2 regions of the Kitasatospora sp. NPDC058032 genome follow, and region 2 is predicted to be linked to the other one. Evidence: riboswitches for the same ligand, from Rfam matches in the RefSeq annotation. Region 2 holds a riboswitch; the other holds the start of a gene.
What was found. Region 2 has a riboswitch for magnesium ahead of ACFVUH_RS13585 (MgtC/SapB family protein). Riboswitches for the same ligand answer to the same signal wherever they lie in the genome.
Positions count from the first base shown of each region.

Region 1: it holds a riboswitch for magnesium, as region 2 does, so the genes downstream of both, ACFVUH_RS25535 (magnesium and cobalt transport protein CorA) here and ACFVUH_RS13585 (MgtC/SapB family protein) in region 2, are expected to answer to the same signal.

Region 1 covers NZ_JBHVRK010000017.1:90,079-98,429, forward strand. Annotated here, with positions in the region: gene ACFVUH_RS25525 (ABC-F family ATP-binding cassette domain-containing protein) at 1-897, opposite strand, end outside; gene ACFVUH_RS25530 (RimK family alpha-L-glutamate ligase) at 1,115-2,041, shown strand; M-box (ykoK) riboswitch at 2,233-2,407, shown strand; gene ACFVUH_RS25535 (magnesium and cobalt transport protein CorA) at 2,776-3,945, shown strand; gene ACFVUH_RS25540 (hypothetical protein) at 4,134-5,267, opposite strand; gene ACFVUH_RS25545 (helix-turn-helix domain-containing protein) at 5,264-5,572, opposite strand; gene ACFVUH_RS25550 (hypothetical protein) at 5,569-6,324, opposite strand; gene ACFVUH_RS25555 (hypothetical protein) at 6,601-7,392, opposite strand; gene ACFVUH_RS25560 (Crp/Fnr family transcriptional regulator) at 7,501-8,199, opposite strand.
Region 2 covers NZ_JBHVRK010000006.1:393,833-402,183, forward strand. Annotated here, with positions in the region: gene ACFVUH_RS13570 (nitrate/sulfonate/bicarbonate ABC transporter ATP-binding protein) at 1-412, opposite strand, end outside; gene ACFVUH_RS13575 (ABC transporter permease) at 460-2,220, opposite strand; gene ACFVUH_RS13580 (hypothetical protein) at 2,217-2,483, opposite strand; gene ACFVUH_RS13585 (MgtC/SapB family protein) at 2,551-3,306, opposite strand; M-box (ykoK) riboswitch at 3,637-3,813, opposite strand; gene ACFVUH_RS13590 (trypsin-like serine peptidase) at 4,003-4,890, opposite strand; gene ACFVUH_RS13595 (alpha/beta hydrolase family protein) at 5,182-7,038, shown strand; gene ACFVUH_RS13600 (hypothetical protein) at 7,035-7,196, shown strand; gene ACFVUH_RS13605 (RiPP maturation radical SAM C-methyltransferase) at 7,276-8,351, shown strand, end outside.

The DNA of each region.
Region 1 (8,351 bases), on a different contig from region 2:
GAGCATCCGGTCGGCCCGGCGGGCCATCGAGCGGGCGGTGACGGCGGTCGCCACGTTGGCCCGCATCCGGTCGGCCTGGGCGTGCAGGGCGGCGGCCTTGCGTTCGGCGTTGGCCCGCTCGCGGGAGCGGCGGCGCTCGTCGGCCGCGCGCTGTGCCAGGTAGGCGGCCCAGCCGGTGTTGTGGACGTCGACCGTGGCGCGCTGCGGGTCGAGGTGGAACACCCGGTTGACGGTGCCGGCCAGCAGCGGCACGTCGTGGCTGATCAGCACCAGGCCGCCGGGGTAGCCGGCCAGGTAGCCGCGCAGCCAGGCGACGGCGTCCGCGTCGAGGTGGTTGGTGGGCTCGTCGAGCAGCAGGGTGGCGTGGTCGGCGAAGAGCATCCGGGCCAGCTCGACCCGGCGCCGCTGGCCGCCGGAGAGCGCGCCGAGCGGGCTGTCCAGCAGCCGGTCGGGCAGGCCGAGGCCGGCCGCGACCCGCGCGGCCTCGGCCTCCGCCGGGTAGCCGCCACGGGCCTGGAACTCGGCCTCGGCCCGGGTGTAGGCGGTCATCGCGCGGCGTTGCGCGCGCTCGTCGCCGGCCGTGGCCATGGCCCTCTCGGCGGCGCGCAGTTCCCGGACGGCGGTGTCCAGGCCGCGGGCGGACAGGATCCGCCCGGTGACGGTCACGGCCGGGTCACCGGTACGGGAGTCCTGCGCCAGGTAGCCGACCGGTCCGGTGCGGGTGACGGTGCCGGCGGCGGGGCGCAGCTGCCCGGCGAGGGTGGCGAGCAGGGTGGTCTTGCCGGCGCCGTTGCGGCCGACCAGGCCGATGCGGTCGCCGGGGGCGATGTGGAGGGTGAGGTCGGACAGCAGCAGGCGGGCGGCGACGCGCACGTCGACACCACGGGTGGTGATCAAGGGGATGACGCTCCGTAACAGCTAGCGGACACGCGGGTGGCGTGGAGGCGGGTCCGTCAGCTAGGAGATGCGGGGCGTCGACATGGCGCCGAGGTTAACCCGCGGCGCCCGGCGGGCGCATCCCGATTTACCGGGGGACCGACATTCCGGAAAGTCCTTGCCCGGGCATGTCCGTGACATGTTCGATGTGCCCATGGGGCGTAGCGAGCTCGTTCTGATGACCGATCACAGCTCGACCGAAGGCAGCCGGGAGGCGTTGGCGGCCGCCGTTCGGCGGCTCACCGGACGGGCACCGGTGCTGCTCGACGCGCGGCACTTCATGACCGGCGGACCGGACGGGCCGGCCGGCGGCGGCCGGGTGCGCGGCACCGGCGACGGCGTCGCCCTGGAGGTTCCCGCCGAGGGCCTCGCGGTGACCGCCCGGTCGGTGATCCTCTACGAGATACCGCCGCACCGGCGCCCGGAGCTCGTCGACTGCCAGCGGATCCTGCGCGAGCACGGCGTCCGCTCGCTCGGCACCGCCGCCGACGGATGGCGGACGGCGAGCGACAAGCGGCTCACCGTCGAGAGCTTCGCCCGCGACGGCGTGCGCCAGATGCCCACCGTCACGCTCTCCCGGCCCACCGCCGCCGAGGCCGCCGAGGTGTTCGACCGGCTCGGCGGCGACGTCTGGGCCCGCCCGACCGTCGGTATGAGCGGGCAGGACGTCTTCCACGTCACCACCCACGCCCAGCTCGCCGAGGCGGCCGAGTGCTACGCGCAGGTCGGCAGCGACTGGCTGCTCGCCCGGGACGCCCGCAACTTCACCGCCGACGGCCGCCGCCACCAGTACCGGGTGACCGTGCTCGGCGGGCGGGCACTGCGCGCCGTCGAACACGTGCAGGACGACCCGGACGAGCCGTGCAACCTCGCCCGGGGCGCCGTCTCCACCCCGCTGCCGCTGGCGGAGCTGCCCGCCGGGCTGGCGGAGCTGGCGGTGGCGGCCACCGGGTCGGTCGGGCTGCCGTTCGCGGCCGTCGACCTCGCGGCGGAGAGCGGCGGCGTGGTCTTCGAGGTCAACGTCCACCCCGCGTTCGGCTCGCCCGGCGCGCTGGAGGCGGTCGCCGTGCCGTACGTGGCGGCCCACCTCGGGTCCTCCCACTGACCCCGGAGCCGCCCCCCGAAGCCGCTCCCGATCCGGCTCCGGCCCGACCCCCGGTCCACCCGAGGAACGTGACGCGGCGTCGGAGAACCGCGCGCAGCGGTGCCCGCCGCCGCTGCGCGCCCCTGCCGGGTCACCGCAGGACCCCCGGTCGAAGGACCCCTTTCGGGGGTACTAGACTCGGGGAGGTTGTGAAGGCACCTCGTTCGGTGAGGCGTCGCCATGGACACAGGCCACTGACCCCACGACGTCGAGAGACGCCCAGGGTCAGGACAGGTCTCCCCGGCCTAAGGGGTGACCCCAAGTGGCTGCACCCCGGAATCCCGGGGCGCTACGCCGTGGCGTGCCAAAGCTCTGACGAGATTCAGGGGTGCCCGCCCGTCGTCGCGGCGCCCGTGTGCGCCCGCTCGGCGGTGTGGAGCCTCCTGGTGGCCCGGTAACGGCGACCCCGCGCGGGCGCCCCGACGGCGAGGAGGTGAGAGCAGTGGAGTGCGGTAGTCCGGGTCGAAGTCGGCCCCGCCCCAGGACGTCCCCCACTCTTCCTGGCACCCGGCACCCCTCCTCCCGTACCGCTCCCGACCCCCGCCGCACCGCCCGCCGCTGACCCCGGCGCGGACGCGCGCGGCCCGGGCGCGGTGCGTGGTGGAGGACGGCCGGGCGCCTCCCGCCCGCCCCGCATCCCGCGACGTGCCACGTCCCCGGGTGCGGCGGCCCCCGAACCGCGGAGGTACCCCGTCATGTCCGACTGGCGTGTGCGCGCTGTGCGCGCGAGCAAGCGTCCCTTCACCCGTCCCGTCACCCCGGCCGGCGGCGCGCCCGCCCAGCCCGCCCCCGAGCACTCCATGGACCCGCGCCCGGACCAGCCGGTCGAGCACGTGAGCCTGGAGCGCTCCGTCGTCGACGCGGCCGTCTACCGCGACGGCCACCGGGTGCAGTCGGCCGCCAACCTGGCCGACGTCTACCGCGAACTGCCCGGCAAGCCCGGCACGATGGCCTGGATCGGGCTCTACCGCCCCGCCGAGGCCCAGCTGCTGGAGGCCGCCGAGCGGTTCAACCTGCACGAACTGGCCGTCGAGGACGCCATCGTCGCCCACCAGCGCCCCAAGCTGGAGCGCTACGGCGACACCCTCTTCGTGGTCCTGCGCGCCGCCCGCTACCTGGACGACGTGGAGGAGGTCGACTTCGGCGAGATCCACCTCTTCGTCGGCCCCGACTTCGTCCTCACCGTCCGCCACTCCCAGGCCCCCGACCTCTCCGCCGTCCGCCGCCGCGTGGAGGCCGACCCCGAACTGCTGGCCCTCGGCCCCGAGGCCGTCCTGTACGCCGTGCTCGACGCCGTCGTCGACGGCTACGCCCCGGTCATCGCCGGCCTCCAGCACGACATCGACGAGATCGAGACCGAGGTCTTCGGCGGCGACCCGCAGGTGTCCCGGCGCATCTACGAACTCTCCCGCGAGGTCATCGAGTTCCAGCGCGCCACCCGCCCGCTGCTGGAGATCATGAAGAGCCTGGAGGCCGGCTTCGGCAAGTACGGCACCGACGAGGAGCTCCAGCGCTACCTGCGCGACGTCGCCGACCACGCCACCTACGCCGCCGAGCGCGTCGACGGCTTCCGCCAGATGCTGCAGAACATCCTCACCGTCAACGCCACCCTGGTCTCCCAGCGGCAGAACGAGGAGATGAAGCAGCTCGCCGAGGCCGGCCACGCCCAGAACGACGAGATCAAGAAGATCTCCTCCTGGGCGGCCATCCTCTTCGCCCCGACCCTGATCGGCACCGTCTACGGCATGAACTTCGACGAGATGCCGGAACTCCACTGGGCCTTCGGCTATCCCTTCGCCATCGCGCTGATGGCCCTCGTCTGCACCAGCCTCTACTTGATCTTCAAGCGCCGCAACTGGCTGTAGACGGCGAGTCTGTCTCGCCGATCAACAGCACACCAGCAAACGACGTGCGCGGTCGACTCCAGTCCGTGGGGAGAGCGAACGGCGGCGGCTGGGTACCCGACGGGGCCATGAGTTGTCGGCCCCTGCTTGAGCAGCCATGGCATCGGGACCCGGACCGCAGAGGTCCGGGTCCCGATCGGGCAGTTCCACTACTCGGTGCTCTGCACCAGATCCCGGGCCTTGTCCGCCCATTCCCCCATGCAGCTGACGGCAGAGGTCATCTGCTTCACCGCGGCGGAGATGTCCCTCACCGGCTTGCGGAGGTGTCGGCTCAAACGAACCAGGCCCTCCGCAGACGTGCCGAGAGAACCGATCTGTGACAGTCCTGTCTGAGCGGACTCGTCCAGTGCGATGAGCTGTTCCAGGAATTCGTTCGTTCCTGCGTCCCGTTCGCTGGGCGGCGTCACTTCGACGAGGCCGAGCGCGGCTCTCATGCCGCTGTCCATGACGGCCATCTGCTCCGCGAAGGCCCCTGCGGTGGCGTTCATTTCCCCGGCTGGTGCGCTGAGCAACTCCGCGTAGCGGATCACAGCGGCAAGCCGTGCGCTCGCCGGGGCGTTCGACTGGGTGAGATCGGTGATCTCGACGTTGCTCTGTTCGGTCAGCGTCCCGATGGTCTCGATCGTCTTTGTGATCGTGCTCAGGTGAGCGGCCATCGCCTCGAGCCCGTCTTCGATCGCGGCGAAGTCGTCGAGCAGGCCCGGCAGGTTCTCGTCGGTTTCGTCCTCCAGATCCGGGCTCTGCTGGGATGGCAACTGCCCGTCGGAGGTCTCGAGTGCCCGCACCACCCGTGCCGGGGTGAGGAGTTCGAAGCCGTCCCGAATCCCTACTTCGAGGGCGCTCTCGATCTCGCGCCGCGCACCGGCCAAGTGGCTGCGCGCCCGTTGATAGCGGATCGTCCTGATCGAGGCGATGTCGAAGGGCAACTGCCCCGCCTCACCGATGTGGATCGTCGGCTTGCCGATGATGTGACGTAATCCCAGCTCGTACATCACGTTGGGGTTGCCGCCGCTGACGTCGGCGATGACGAGGTCGGAATCGATGACGTGCCGGCAGATCTGTTCGTTGATGTCACCCGCCTGTGCGATGCCATCCGCACGCACAGCGGTGATGTCGTACTTCTCGCAGGCAGGGGCGATGACCTGTTCGAAGATCCCGAGGTGGTGCTCGTATGCCTCACGCTCGGGGGTGCCATGGGGGGCGTAGCGATCGCCGATCGGCCCGACGACGAAACACATACGGGGCCGGTCGGACTCGCGCCGGAGAGCTTGCGACGCGCTCATGTGAGGTCCTCCGTTGTCTGAGGGTGGGTGTTGTCGAGTAGGGCGGCGTGTCTAGCGCCGGCTTCGAGGTCGGCGGCGTACACCGGTCGCTCCTCGATGCCGAGGGAACGCAGTAGGTGCGCGGTCGGGATGCGGTAGTTCCTGCCGACACGCAGTACGGGGCACGGGAAGCTACCGAAGCGGATCAGTTTGTACGCTGTACCGGGACAGACCCCGAAGGCCCGGGCGGCGGTACGCAGGTCCACGCTCAGGGGTAGGTCGAAGGCCTCTGCGAAGCCCAGGGGCGGGCCGGACCGGGCGCTCATCGTCGGGCTCGCGCAGGGTGCAGCACCAAGGTGCCGATGAGGTCGGCCTCGTCGTGACGGCGGGCCCGAAACACGATGTCGGGCAGGCCCACGCAGTATGCGAGAGCCCCGACCCGCTCCCCTTCGCGCCGAGTGGGCGACTCCGCGAAGCGAATGGTCGCCGCCAACCCGTCACGCCGTGGCGGGGGAGTGAGATGGAGTTCCCATCTGTCGGCCGGCTGCCATGGTTGATCCTGGGCCACCGTGACGTTGCGGGATTCGGCAAAACGGGCGATGTCGATGACGGGTACCTCCCTCCTGACGCGGTTGGCAAATGCCCACATCTGATTCACCGCCTCCTTGATCATCTGACCACCCGCGTCCGGGTCATCCGGCTCGCTGGTGTCAATAGCCGCGAGTAGGGCCAGTACGGCCTCGGCCTCAAGGTCGGCGCGTTCGACTCTTGACTGGCGTAGGATCCGGTGCAGATTGCGGTAGAGGCCGGGGACCGCCAGCCAGACGACGACCAGGCGTCCGGTGCCGACTCCCCCGCGAGGCTCTTGCCGGGCATCCGCGACTACCTGCCGCCAGATTGCCGTCCCCAGACGTTCGTTGCGTGTCGGCCCGTACAGGGCGTTCCGGCACTCGTCCAGGGACAGTCGTACCGGTCGGTCGCCCACATTGATCGTGAGGGGCCGCCGTGGACCGCCGGGTGTCCGGAGAAGGGCTTGCCCGATCTGGGCGAACGCGCCGCCCGGGTCATTCGTGGTCATTGTTTCTCCTCTCCGACCTCAAGAGGGCGACGTGCGACATGGCTACGGCGGCTCGCTCGCAGGTGCGCCGAAGGGCAGCCAGCGCCGACTGCAAAGCCGCATGGCTCCTCATCGAGATCGGGCTCACCGCCTCGGACTGGAACCGGGACGGTCCAACCGCGGCGGCGGGGGTGTGAAGATGGATGTCGCCGTACATGTTGTGGCCGACGTTCACCCCGATGTCGGCCCACTGGGTGCTGTCCGCTTCGGGGCGGAGTGCGGGCTCCTGCGGGGCGGTCACCAAGGTCGCCAGGGGTCGGCCGACGAGGGCGTCGCGGGCAGGCCGACACTCAGACCACCGCTGACGTCCCGGCCAACGGCGACGCCGTGGTGGACGTACTGGGAGAGGTTCTTCCGACACGTGGCGGGGGCGGTGGCTGACGGCAGTGGCGTAGCCATTCCATCGACGATCGGTCGCACGCGGTCGGGCCCGTAGCCCGGCACACGGATCCAGCCGTAGCCCTCGAACTCCTTGACCTGTACGTGGACGCGAACGTACTGTGCCGGGTCGAGACCGGGGTACCCGTACCGCACGACATCCTGGTACAGCCGGTCGGACACGATAAGGGCGAGATCGGCTGAGGTGAGGGCGGCCAGTACGGTCACCACCTGTGGAGCGTTCACGTAGCGTGCCACGGCCACCGGCGCGGGTCCGGCGTGGCCGAGGGCGGCGTCTGCCGCGATCCCGGCGTCGACGGCCAGTCGGAGCCTGATGCGCGGGACGGCCGGGCGGGTGTTGAGTGCGCTGAGGCCGGCCGCCAGATGGTTCACGAAGGGACCAAGAACCTCGGCTTCCGGTGCGGCATCGGGAAGGACGGAGAACTCCAGGTCGCCTTGCGGCTGGCGGGCCCAAGCCGCGCGGTCCAGTCCGGCCAGCGATGCAGCCTCGTCCAACACGCGGACCAGGTCGGCCTGAGCGGCCGACTGCGCCCGAGTGTCGAGACGGCTGTATTGCGACATGTCCGCCGCGATGCACAGTCGGCGGTGCGGGATGCCGTCCAGGGGGTGAGCGGAGGAAGTGTCGTTCATGGCAGCTGCCACCTTCCAGCGGTTGTTGGGTGCCGTGCACGCCAACTGTGCGGGAGGATCCGGCGCCGTCGAAGAAATCCGCATTAATGCGGATTTATTGTCATGTCTTCAGAGGCTCGGCACGGTGAGCCGGGCCACTTGGCACAGCCGAGGCAGATCTCGCACGTAGGTCTGCCGCTCGCCGGTATTGATGAGTCCGTCCCTGCGCAGCCGGGCCAGCGTCTTGTGCACGGTGTGGGTCTTGGACCCAATGAGGGCGGCGAACTCGGACTGGGAGAGGCTCACGTCGATGCGTACCGCGTTCCACTCCCGTCGGCCGTGCGACACGGCCAGCTCGACGAGCACGCGGGCCAGCCGGACCAGGACGGGGTATCCGGCGAACTCCAGACGCCAGCGGTCGGACCGACGCAAACGGCCACAGAAGACATTCATCAGGGGCGCCAGTGCCTCAGGATTGGATTGGAGGAACGGCAGTAGTTCATGTCTCGGCACGACGGTGGCGACCACGTCACCGCAGGCGGTGACCGTTGCCGATCGCGGTTCGCGGTCGATCGCCGCAATCTCACCCACTACGTCTCCGGCGATCTTGATGTCCAAGAGTGACGCCCGGTCGCCGTCGAGCCGGGCAGTCACCTTCACCATTCCCTTGTGGATCACCAGCAGTTCGTGGGTGTGGTCGCCCTCGTTGATCAGTACGTCCCCCGCGGCGAAGGTGTGCCGACTTCCGAGCTGGGCGAAGGCTGCGTGTGCCCCAGGCGTCAGGGTGTCGAGAAACGGTTGTCCATTCGTATTTGAAGCGTGAATCATATGTACAGCACATCAGGCCTTCGGCGCGGCGGTTCGCATTGCCGCTCGGACCGCAGGTGCAAAGGGCACACTCGGGGGCGCACGGCGGCGCGCAGCCGGAATGCCCGCTGCTCGCCATTTTGGAGGGGCGGCCGCACTCTGCACTGCCGATT
Region 2 (8,351 bases):
CGTTCTGCTGGACGGTGAGCCAGGGCAGCAGGGCGAAGGTCTGGAAGACCATGGCGGTGCCCGGGTTGGCGCCGGTGAGCGGGGTGCCGCGGTAGCGGACGGTGCCGGAGCTGGGCGGAATGAGGCCGGCCAGGCAGCGCAGCAGGGTGGACTTGCCGGAGCCGGACTTGCCGAGCAGCGCGACGATCTCGCCGGCCCGCACCTTCAGGTCGATGCCCGACAGGACGGGCAGTTCACCGTCCGCGCCGGCGTAGGCCTTGGTCAGGCCGGCGGTCTCCAGCAGCACCTCGCCGTCCGCCGGGCGGGCGGCGGGTGCGGACGGTGCGGCGGGTGCGGCGGCGGGGACGGTGGTCAGGGGAGCGCGGGTGGCGGTGCGGGGGGCGAGCAGGTCGCGCAGGCTCTTGAAGCTCATGGCGGATCTCCGTGCGTCGTGGTGCGGGTGGGGCGGCGCGTGCGTGGTCAGAGGGAGTAGCGGGTCTCGGCGAGCCGGTGCAGGCGGCGCCAGACCAGCCGGTTGAGGAGGACGACGTACAGGCTCATCACCGCGACCCCGGCGAGCAGGTGCGGCCGGTCGCCGCGTTCGGTGGCCCGGGCGATGTAGGCGCCGAGGCCGGTCGCGGTGAGGGTGGTGCTGCCGAAGGTGACCACCTCGGCGACGATGGAGGCGTTCCAGGCGCCGCCGGAGGCGGTGAGGCCGCCGGTGACGTAGGCGGGGAAGATCCCGGGCACGATCAGGCGGCGCCAGCGCTGCCGGCCGCGCACGCCGAGGTCGTCCATGGCCTCGCGCAGGTCGGTGGGGATGGCCATGGCGCCGGCGATGGTGTTGAACAGGATGTACCACTGGGCGCCGAGGGCCATCAGCACGATGCCGCCGACGTCGATCGACAGGCCGGTCCTGAGGAGGAACCAGACGACCAGGGGGAACAGGAAGTTGGCGGGGAAGCTGGCCAGCACCTGGACGACGGGCTGGGCGATGCGGGTGAGCCTCGGCGAGAAGCCGATCTTCACGCCGATCGGCACCCAGACCAGGGAGGCCACCGCCACCAGGACGACGACGCGGGCCAGGGTGGCCAGCCCGAGCAGCAGCGGCTCGCCGAACACGCCGAGGCCGGTGCGGTCGTCCAGGTAGCGGCCCAGGTCGATCAGGCCCCAGAGGATCAGGCCCCCGGCGACGACGGCGAAGGCGAGGTCGCCGGCACGCCGGCGGCCGGTGCCGACGGCGAGCGGGCGGTCGTCGGTGCCCAGCAGCCGTCCGGCGCGGGACAGTGCCAGGGCGGCCGGGCGGAACAGGCGGCCGAGCAGCTCGGGCCAGTGGGAGCGGCGCAGGAAGTCCAGGACGACGGAGCGCTGGACCTCGGTGGCCTCGGACTGCTCGTTCTTGAACTTCTCCGCCCAGGCGGTGAGCGGGCGCCAGAACAGGAAGTTCACGCCGATCACCATGACGGCCATGGTGACGATCGCCCAGCCGACCTTGCCGAGGTCGCCGGCGGCGATGGCGGCGCCCGCGTAGGAGCCGACGCCGGGCAGGGCGTACGTCTGGTTGTTGACGCTGATCGCCTCGGAGGCGACGAGGAAGAACCAGCCGCCGCCGAAGCTCATCATGCCGTTCCAGACCAGGCCGATCATGCCGGAGGGCACCTCGACCTTCCAGAAGCGCATCCACCTGGTGAAGCGGAAGGAGCGGGACAGCTCGTCGAGTTCGCGCGGCAGCGAGGTGAGGGCGGCGTAGAAGCCGAAGGTCATGTTCCACGCCTGGGAGGTGAAGATCGCGAAGACCGCCGCGCATTCGAGGCCGAGCACGGAGCCGGGGAACAGCGCGAGGAAGCCGGTGACCGCCACGGTGAGGAAGGCCAGTACGGGGACGGACTGGAGGATGTCCAGTGCCGGGATGAGGATGCGCTCCAGACGGCGGCTCTTGGCGGCGGCGTAGGCGTAGCCGAAGGTGAAGACGACCGAGGCGGCGAGGGCGGCGAACATCCGCAGCAGCGAGCGCGCGGCGTCGTAGGGGAGCCGGGCGGGGGTGGTGTCGACATCGGCGCCGCGGCCGGTGGAGAAGCGGACCGTGGTGCCCTGTCCGACCCGCAGCGCGAGGTAGAGCAGGACCAGGACGGCGGCGGCGACGACCACGTCCACCCAGGTCATCCGGGACAGCCGGCCGGCCACGCGGGACGGCAGCGAGGTCCGGGCCGGGGCCGCGGGGAACGGCTTGGGGAACGTCATGCCGAGAACCTCCGTGCGCTGAACTGCCGGTTGTCGCCCGCGGGAGCGGCGGGACTGGTCCGCGTGGTGCGGCTGCCGGTGCGGGCCAGGAGGAGGGCGAGGACGAGGCCGGTGACGGAGGAACCGAACAGGACGCCGCCGATCACGGATCGCAGGCCGGTGGGAGCGGTGCCCAGGGCGACGGCCTCGAGGGCCAGGACTGCCAGGACTCCGGTGATGGCGATGCCTCTGCCCGTCCGGCGGGGGCGTGCGACTACGGTCATGGGGACGGCCTCCTTCTGACGTCTGATCTGCTGTGGTTCGGGTGGTGCCGGTGGTGCGGTGCTGTCCTCAGGCGAGTGCGGACTGCTCGGTGCGGTCGTGCTCGTCCTCCAGGTGCCAGTGCAGGTCGCGCACGCCCGGTTCCAGCGAGAGCCGGGTGACGACCTGTTCGAGCGCCGGGGCGACCTGTCCGGTGATGGCGACGGTGGCGCGCAGGCTGGTGATCTCGCCGCTGTCGGTGCGGCGGGCCCGCAGGCCGGTGGGCGCGAGGCCGGAGGCGGCGAGGGCCTGCAGGAGCAGGGCGCGGATGTGGGTCTCGGACTTGCGGTCGCAGGCCAGGTGGATGGTGGCGCGGGTGGCGGAGTCGGGGTCGCTGCCGGACTGCGGGGCACGGTCGAGCAGCCGGCCGGCCGGGCGCAGGACCAGGTGGACGGCGAGCACGGTCAGGGTGCCGAGGGCGGCGAGCTCCAGCTTGCCGGAGCCGGCGAGCACCCCGACGGCGGCCGAACACCACAGCGTGGCGGCGGTGTTGAGACCGCGGACGCCGGCGCCGTCGCGCAGGATGACGCCACCGCCGAGGAAGCCGATGCCGGAGACGACGTAGGAGGCGACCCTGGTGGGGCTGCCGGGGTCGCCGACGGCCTCGCTGTAGAGGACGAACAGGGTGGCGCCGGCGGCGACCAGGGCGTTGGTGCGCAGGCCGGCCATCCGGGCCCGCCATTGGCGTTCGACGCCGATCAGCGCGCCGCAGGCGACGCCGGTGGCGAGGCGGAGGAGGAAGTCGACGGTCGGGACGATCATCGGTGTGGCGTTGGCGGCGGTCATGACGGGCCTCCCGGCCCCCGGAAGCGGGGGAGGTCAGGGGGCGCGCGGCAGCAGGTCCCCCCGAGGGCGGGCGCGCCGCGACGCGCCGCGACGGCCCGGGAGCCGATGAGGGCATGGCGGAGCCGAGGCGGCGGCGTGCGGTGCGGCGCCGGAATCGTGTGCGGGGAGAACGGTTACCGCGTGCCGGAGGTGAACGAGGGCAGGCGGGTGCAGGGGCGACTGTGGCCCGGACTACTGCAATCCATGTCTCTCGCCTCCTCCCGGCCGGACGCACCCTCACGGTGCGTGTCATCGACGCGGCAAGGAGTTCGCCGGCGCGCGACAGCGGCCGGCTCACCCCAACTCGTCAGAGCTTTGGCACTCCACGGCGTAATCCGGCCCACCGGCCGGAAGCCACTTGGGATCAACCCTTAACCCGGGAAGACCTGTCCTGAACCTGGGCGTCTCTCGACGTCGTCGGGTCAGTGGCCTGTGTCCGTGAAGACGCCTCACCGAACGAGGTGCCTCTTCAAACCTCGAAAAGCATAGACCCTCGCCCGCGCCGTACTTGCGTTCTTGGTAGAACCTTTGCCTTGGCGTGCGGGGAGGTGCCGGCCGCCGCCGTCGGGTTCGGCGGCGGAACGCGCCCGCGCCGCCGGGTCGGTGGGGCCCGGCGGCGGGGGTGGCACCGCGCGTGCGGTCGGTGCCGGGGGGCGATCAGGCGTGCTGCGCCCCGTTGAAGACGTTGTAGGCGTCGTCGCGGTAGTAGGAGTTCACCGCCCACCACTTGCCCTGCCAGCTGTAGCCCGTCACGAAGTCGCCGGTCTGCACGGCCGAACCGTCGGTCTGGTCGTAGTTCACGAAGAACGGTCCGCCGCTGGAACCTCCGCTCAGGCCGTTGCAGTTGTCGATCAGCGCGGTGGACGGCTGCTCGGGGCCGGCCACCGGCTGGCCGCCGCACCAGAGCATGTGCTCCTGGGCGGCCGGGGTCTTCCCGGGGATGCCGATGATGTGCGCGTAGTTGTTGATGGGCTGGTTGAAGCCGATGCCGGTGGCCCCGACGACGTCCGCGATGTGCCGGCCGTTGAGGGTGTTCAGCACGATGAAGGCGATGTCGCCCTGCGGGGCGGGAGCGTCCACCCAGCCGGCCGACCGCCAGGACCACCAGCCGTAGGGGGCGTTGCCCGCGTCGTAGCCGGGCGCGAACTTGAAGTCGCTGCCGCCCTCGACGCAGTGCCGGGCGGTGGCGATGACGTCGCGGTTGGCGCTGGAGACGACGTTGGCGGTGCACACTCCGCCGCCGGTGAGCAGGCGCCCGGTGGTGACCCAGACGCTGGCCTTGGCGAGCGAGGGCGCGCCGGACATCGGGGCGACGGCGGGTTCGGTCGCGTGGATCTTCAGTGGCCGGCCGTCGAGGGAGCTCCGCGTCTCGGGTGTCCAGGTGGTGGTGGCGGCGTTCGCCGGGTTGATCAGGACGTGGGTGCCGCCGCCGACCCGTTCGATCGGCCCGGCGCTCTTGGCCGGTGCGGCGGACGAGACCGGTGCGACCAGGCCGGCGGCTGCCACCGAGACCACGACTGCCGCGAGGAGACCGCGCATGCGCATGGGTGTCCCCTTCCTTCCTCTGCTGGGGGATGTGCTGTCCCGGCCAGTCTGGAAGCGGCATGTCCACGACGCGTCGACGCCGTGTCAACGGCCGCGTCGGCGTCCGCTGCCCCCCGGTGTTCACGTCAACCGTCTTTCGGCCAACCGTGCGAAAGGTCTGGTCGTGGGCACGACATCCCCCTAGAGTGACCGCGACCTTCCGCAAGTGTCCTTTTCTTCACGCCAGTTCACTGGCCCTCGAGATGTTCGGCGCAGCCTGTTCCCATCATCGAGCCGGAAAGGGCCGGGCCAGTGACACAGGCGTTCCAGTCCCCCGGCTTCGCCGCGCTGGCGGCCGGCCGCGCGGTCGAGACCCGGCTCGTCGACGACTGCTGGCAGGCGGTGGCCTGGGACCTGGGCACGGGGCGGCGCCGGGTGGTCACCGACCGGCCGGGGGGCGTCCACCTGAGCGAGATCGAGCCGGACGGCGGCGCCATCTGGTGGTTCGACGCCGATGCGGCGGGGGAGGGGCGGTGGCGCCGCGAGCCGTTCGCGGGCGGTGAGCCGGGCGGTGAGCCGGGCGGTGAGGCGCTGCACGGTGTGCCCCGCGGGCGGCCGTACGGCGTGGCCTTCGACCGGACGGGCGCGCTCGCCGCGGTGGCCGTCGGCGTCGACGGCGTCTCGCACTGCTACGTCGGACCGCCCGCCGGCGAGGCCCGGCCGGTCGGCTCGGCGCCGGGGTACCTGAGCCTGGCCGACCTGTCGCCGGACGGCCGGCTGCTCGCCCTCGGCGGGCGGCCCGACGGGGAGGACGCGGTGGTCCTGTGGCCGACGGAGGCCCGCCCGCACGCCCGGGCGGACGCTCCGCCGCGGCTCGCCGGAAGCCGCCGGCTGCGGCTCTGGCCGATCGAGTTCAACCCGCTCGCGGTACGGGAGCCGGAGCTGCTGCTGGTGGTCGAGCAGGACGAGCGGTACGCCGTCGCGACCTGGCGGGCGGGCGAGGGCCTGCGCCGCTACCCGGGACTGTCGTTCGACACGGAGATCTCGGCGGGCTGGTACCGGGGGCCGCGCGGGGTGCTGATCCAGCACGAGCGGGCCGGGCGGAGCCGCCTCCTCCTCGCCGACCTCGATCCGCCGGCGGGCCGGGGAACGCCGGAGCGCGAACCGTCCGCCCGGGAGCTGCGCACCCCCGGCGGCACGATCCACGACCTGTCCTGCGCCCCCGACGGCACCCTGCACTGCGTCTGGAGCCGGGAGTCGACACCGCCCCGCCCGCTGGTCCTCGGCCCCGGTGCGGAGACGGCGGACGACTGCGCCCCGGACCGGGACGGCACCTCCCGCACCCGGCGCTGGACACCCCGGCCGTACGGGCGGATCCACAGCTTCGTCAGCACCCCGGCCGGCCCGGGCCCGTGGCCGACCCTCTTCCTGGTGCACGGCGGCCCCGCCACCCACGACCGGGACTCCTACGACCCCCGGGTGAACGCCCTGGTCGGCGAGGGCTACGCGGTGGTGCGCACCAACTACCGCGGCTCCACCGGCTACGGCGCCCGCTGGCAGCACGAGTACGGCCACCGGGTCGGACTGGCGCAGATCGAGGACCTGGCCGCCGTCCGCGCGGAGCTGGTCGCCGACGGCACGGCGCTCGCGGAGCGCACCGGCCTGTGCGGATTCTCGTGGGGCGGCTACCTGACCCTGCTGGCGCTGGGCGCGCAGCCGGAGCTGTGGTCGCTCGGCCTGGCCGCCCAGCCGATCGCGGACTACCCGGCGGCCTACCGCGGCACCACCCCCGCGCTCCGCGAACTCGACCGGCAGCTGTTCGGCGGCACCCCGGAGGAGGTGCCCGAGCGCTACCGCGCGGCCGACCCGCGGTCCTACGTGCACCAGGTCCGCGCGCCCGTCCTGCTGGTCGCCTCGCGGACCGACGAGCGCTGCCCGCCCGACCAGGTGGCCCGGTACGCCGCGGACCTGCGCCGGCTGGCGGTGCCGCACGAACTGCTCTGGGTGGACGGCGGCCACTACAGCCGCCGGACCGCCGACCACCGGTCGGTGCTGGCCACGATGGTCCGGTTCGCCGGGCGCGCCTGGCCGGCACCGGCCCCCAGGACACCCCGCGGCGATCGCCCCGGGGGACCCGCCGAACCGGTGGAAGGAGGTGAACAGCCATGAAGCGTCGCAGCATTCAGAACGACCCGATCAGCACCCCGGAGCGTGACCGGGGCGCCGTGGTGGTCCAGAACTTCGCGCTCGACATCACCAAGGCCGCAGCGGTCGCGCCTGCCCTCAAGGGGCAGCCGAAGCCGAAGAAGGCACCCGAGGGCAAGTGACCCTCCGTCGCTCCGGGGCGCCCGCGGTGCCCCGGAGCGACACCTCGCCCACCGCCCGCGGACAACAGAAGTGGCCATCATGCGTATCGTCCTGCTGCACATGCCCTGGGGCGCGATCGACGTGCCGTCGCTGGCGCTCGGGATCCTGCACACCGCCGCCGCACGCGCCGGCCATCGGGTCGAGGTGCGGTACGCCAACCTGGACTTCGTCGACTGGGCGGCCGGGAACGCGGGCTTCGGCGCGGACGACTACCAGTACTTCTCCGAGAAGTCCTACTTCCAGGGCGCGGGCGACTGGGCGTTCGCCGGCGCGCTGTACGGCGAGGGCGAGGGCGACGGCGAGAGCGAGGGCGACGGCGAGGGCGAGGGCGACGGCGAGGGCGACGGCGAGGGCGGCGCGGACGACGACGAGTCCGCGGGCTACTTCGCGTACCTGGCGGCCAACGGCGCGAGCGAGCGCGAGATCGCCCTGACCCGGGCCACCCGCGCCCTCGCCCCCGCGTTCATCGCCCGGCTGGTCGAGGAGATCGCCGCCGACCCGCCGGACCTGGTCGGCTTCACCACCACCTTCCAGCAGAACACGGCGAGCCTCGCCGCCGCACGGCTGCTCAAGCAGCGCTGCCCGCAGGTGCGCACGGTGTTCGGCGGCGCGAACTGCGACGGCCCGCAGGGCGCCGCGCTGCACCGCAACTTCCCCTTCCTGGACTACGTGGTGCGCGGCGAGGGCGAGGCCGCGTTCCCGGCGCTCCTGGAGGGCGGCGACCTCTCCGCCGTCCCCGGGCTGTGCTGGCGCGACGACTCCGGGACGTCGACGGCCAACGCGATGACGACGCGTCCGCTGCCGCCCGCGGCCATCCTGGCGCCCCGCTACGACGGCTTCTACGAGCGGCTCGACGCCTCCGTCGCGGCCGGCTGGGTCGATCCCAAGCTGGTCCTCGAAGGCTCCCGCGGCTGCTGGTGGGGCGAGAAGCACCACTGCACCTTCTGCGGGCTCAACGGCTCCTCGATGGAGTTCCGCTCCAAGCCGCCCGCGGACTTCCTCGCCGAGGTGCTCACGCTCGCCGAACGCCACCGGCTGCTGGACGTCTACGTGGTCGACAACATCCTGGACATGGGCTACTTCGACACCGTCCTGAAGTCGCTGGCCGAGCTCCC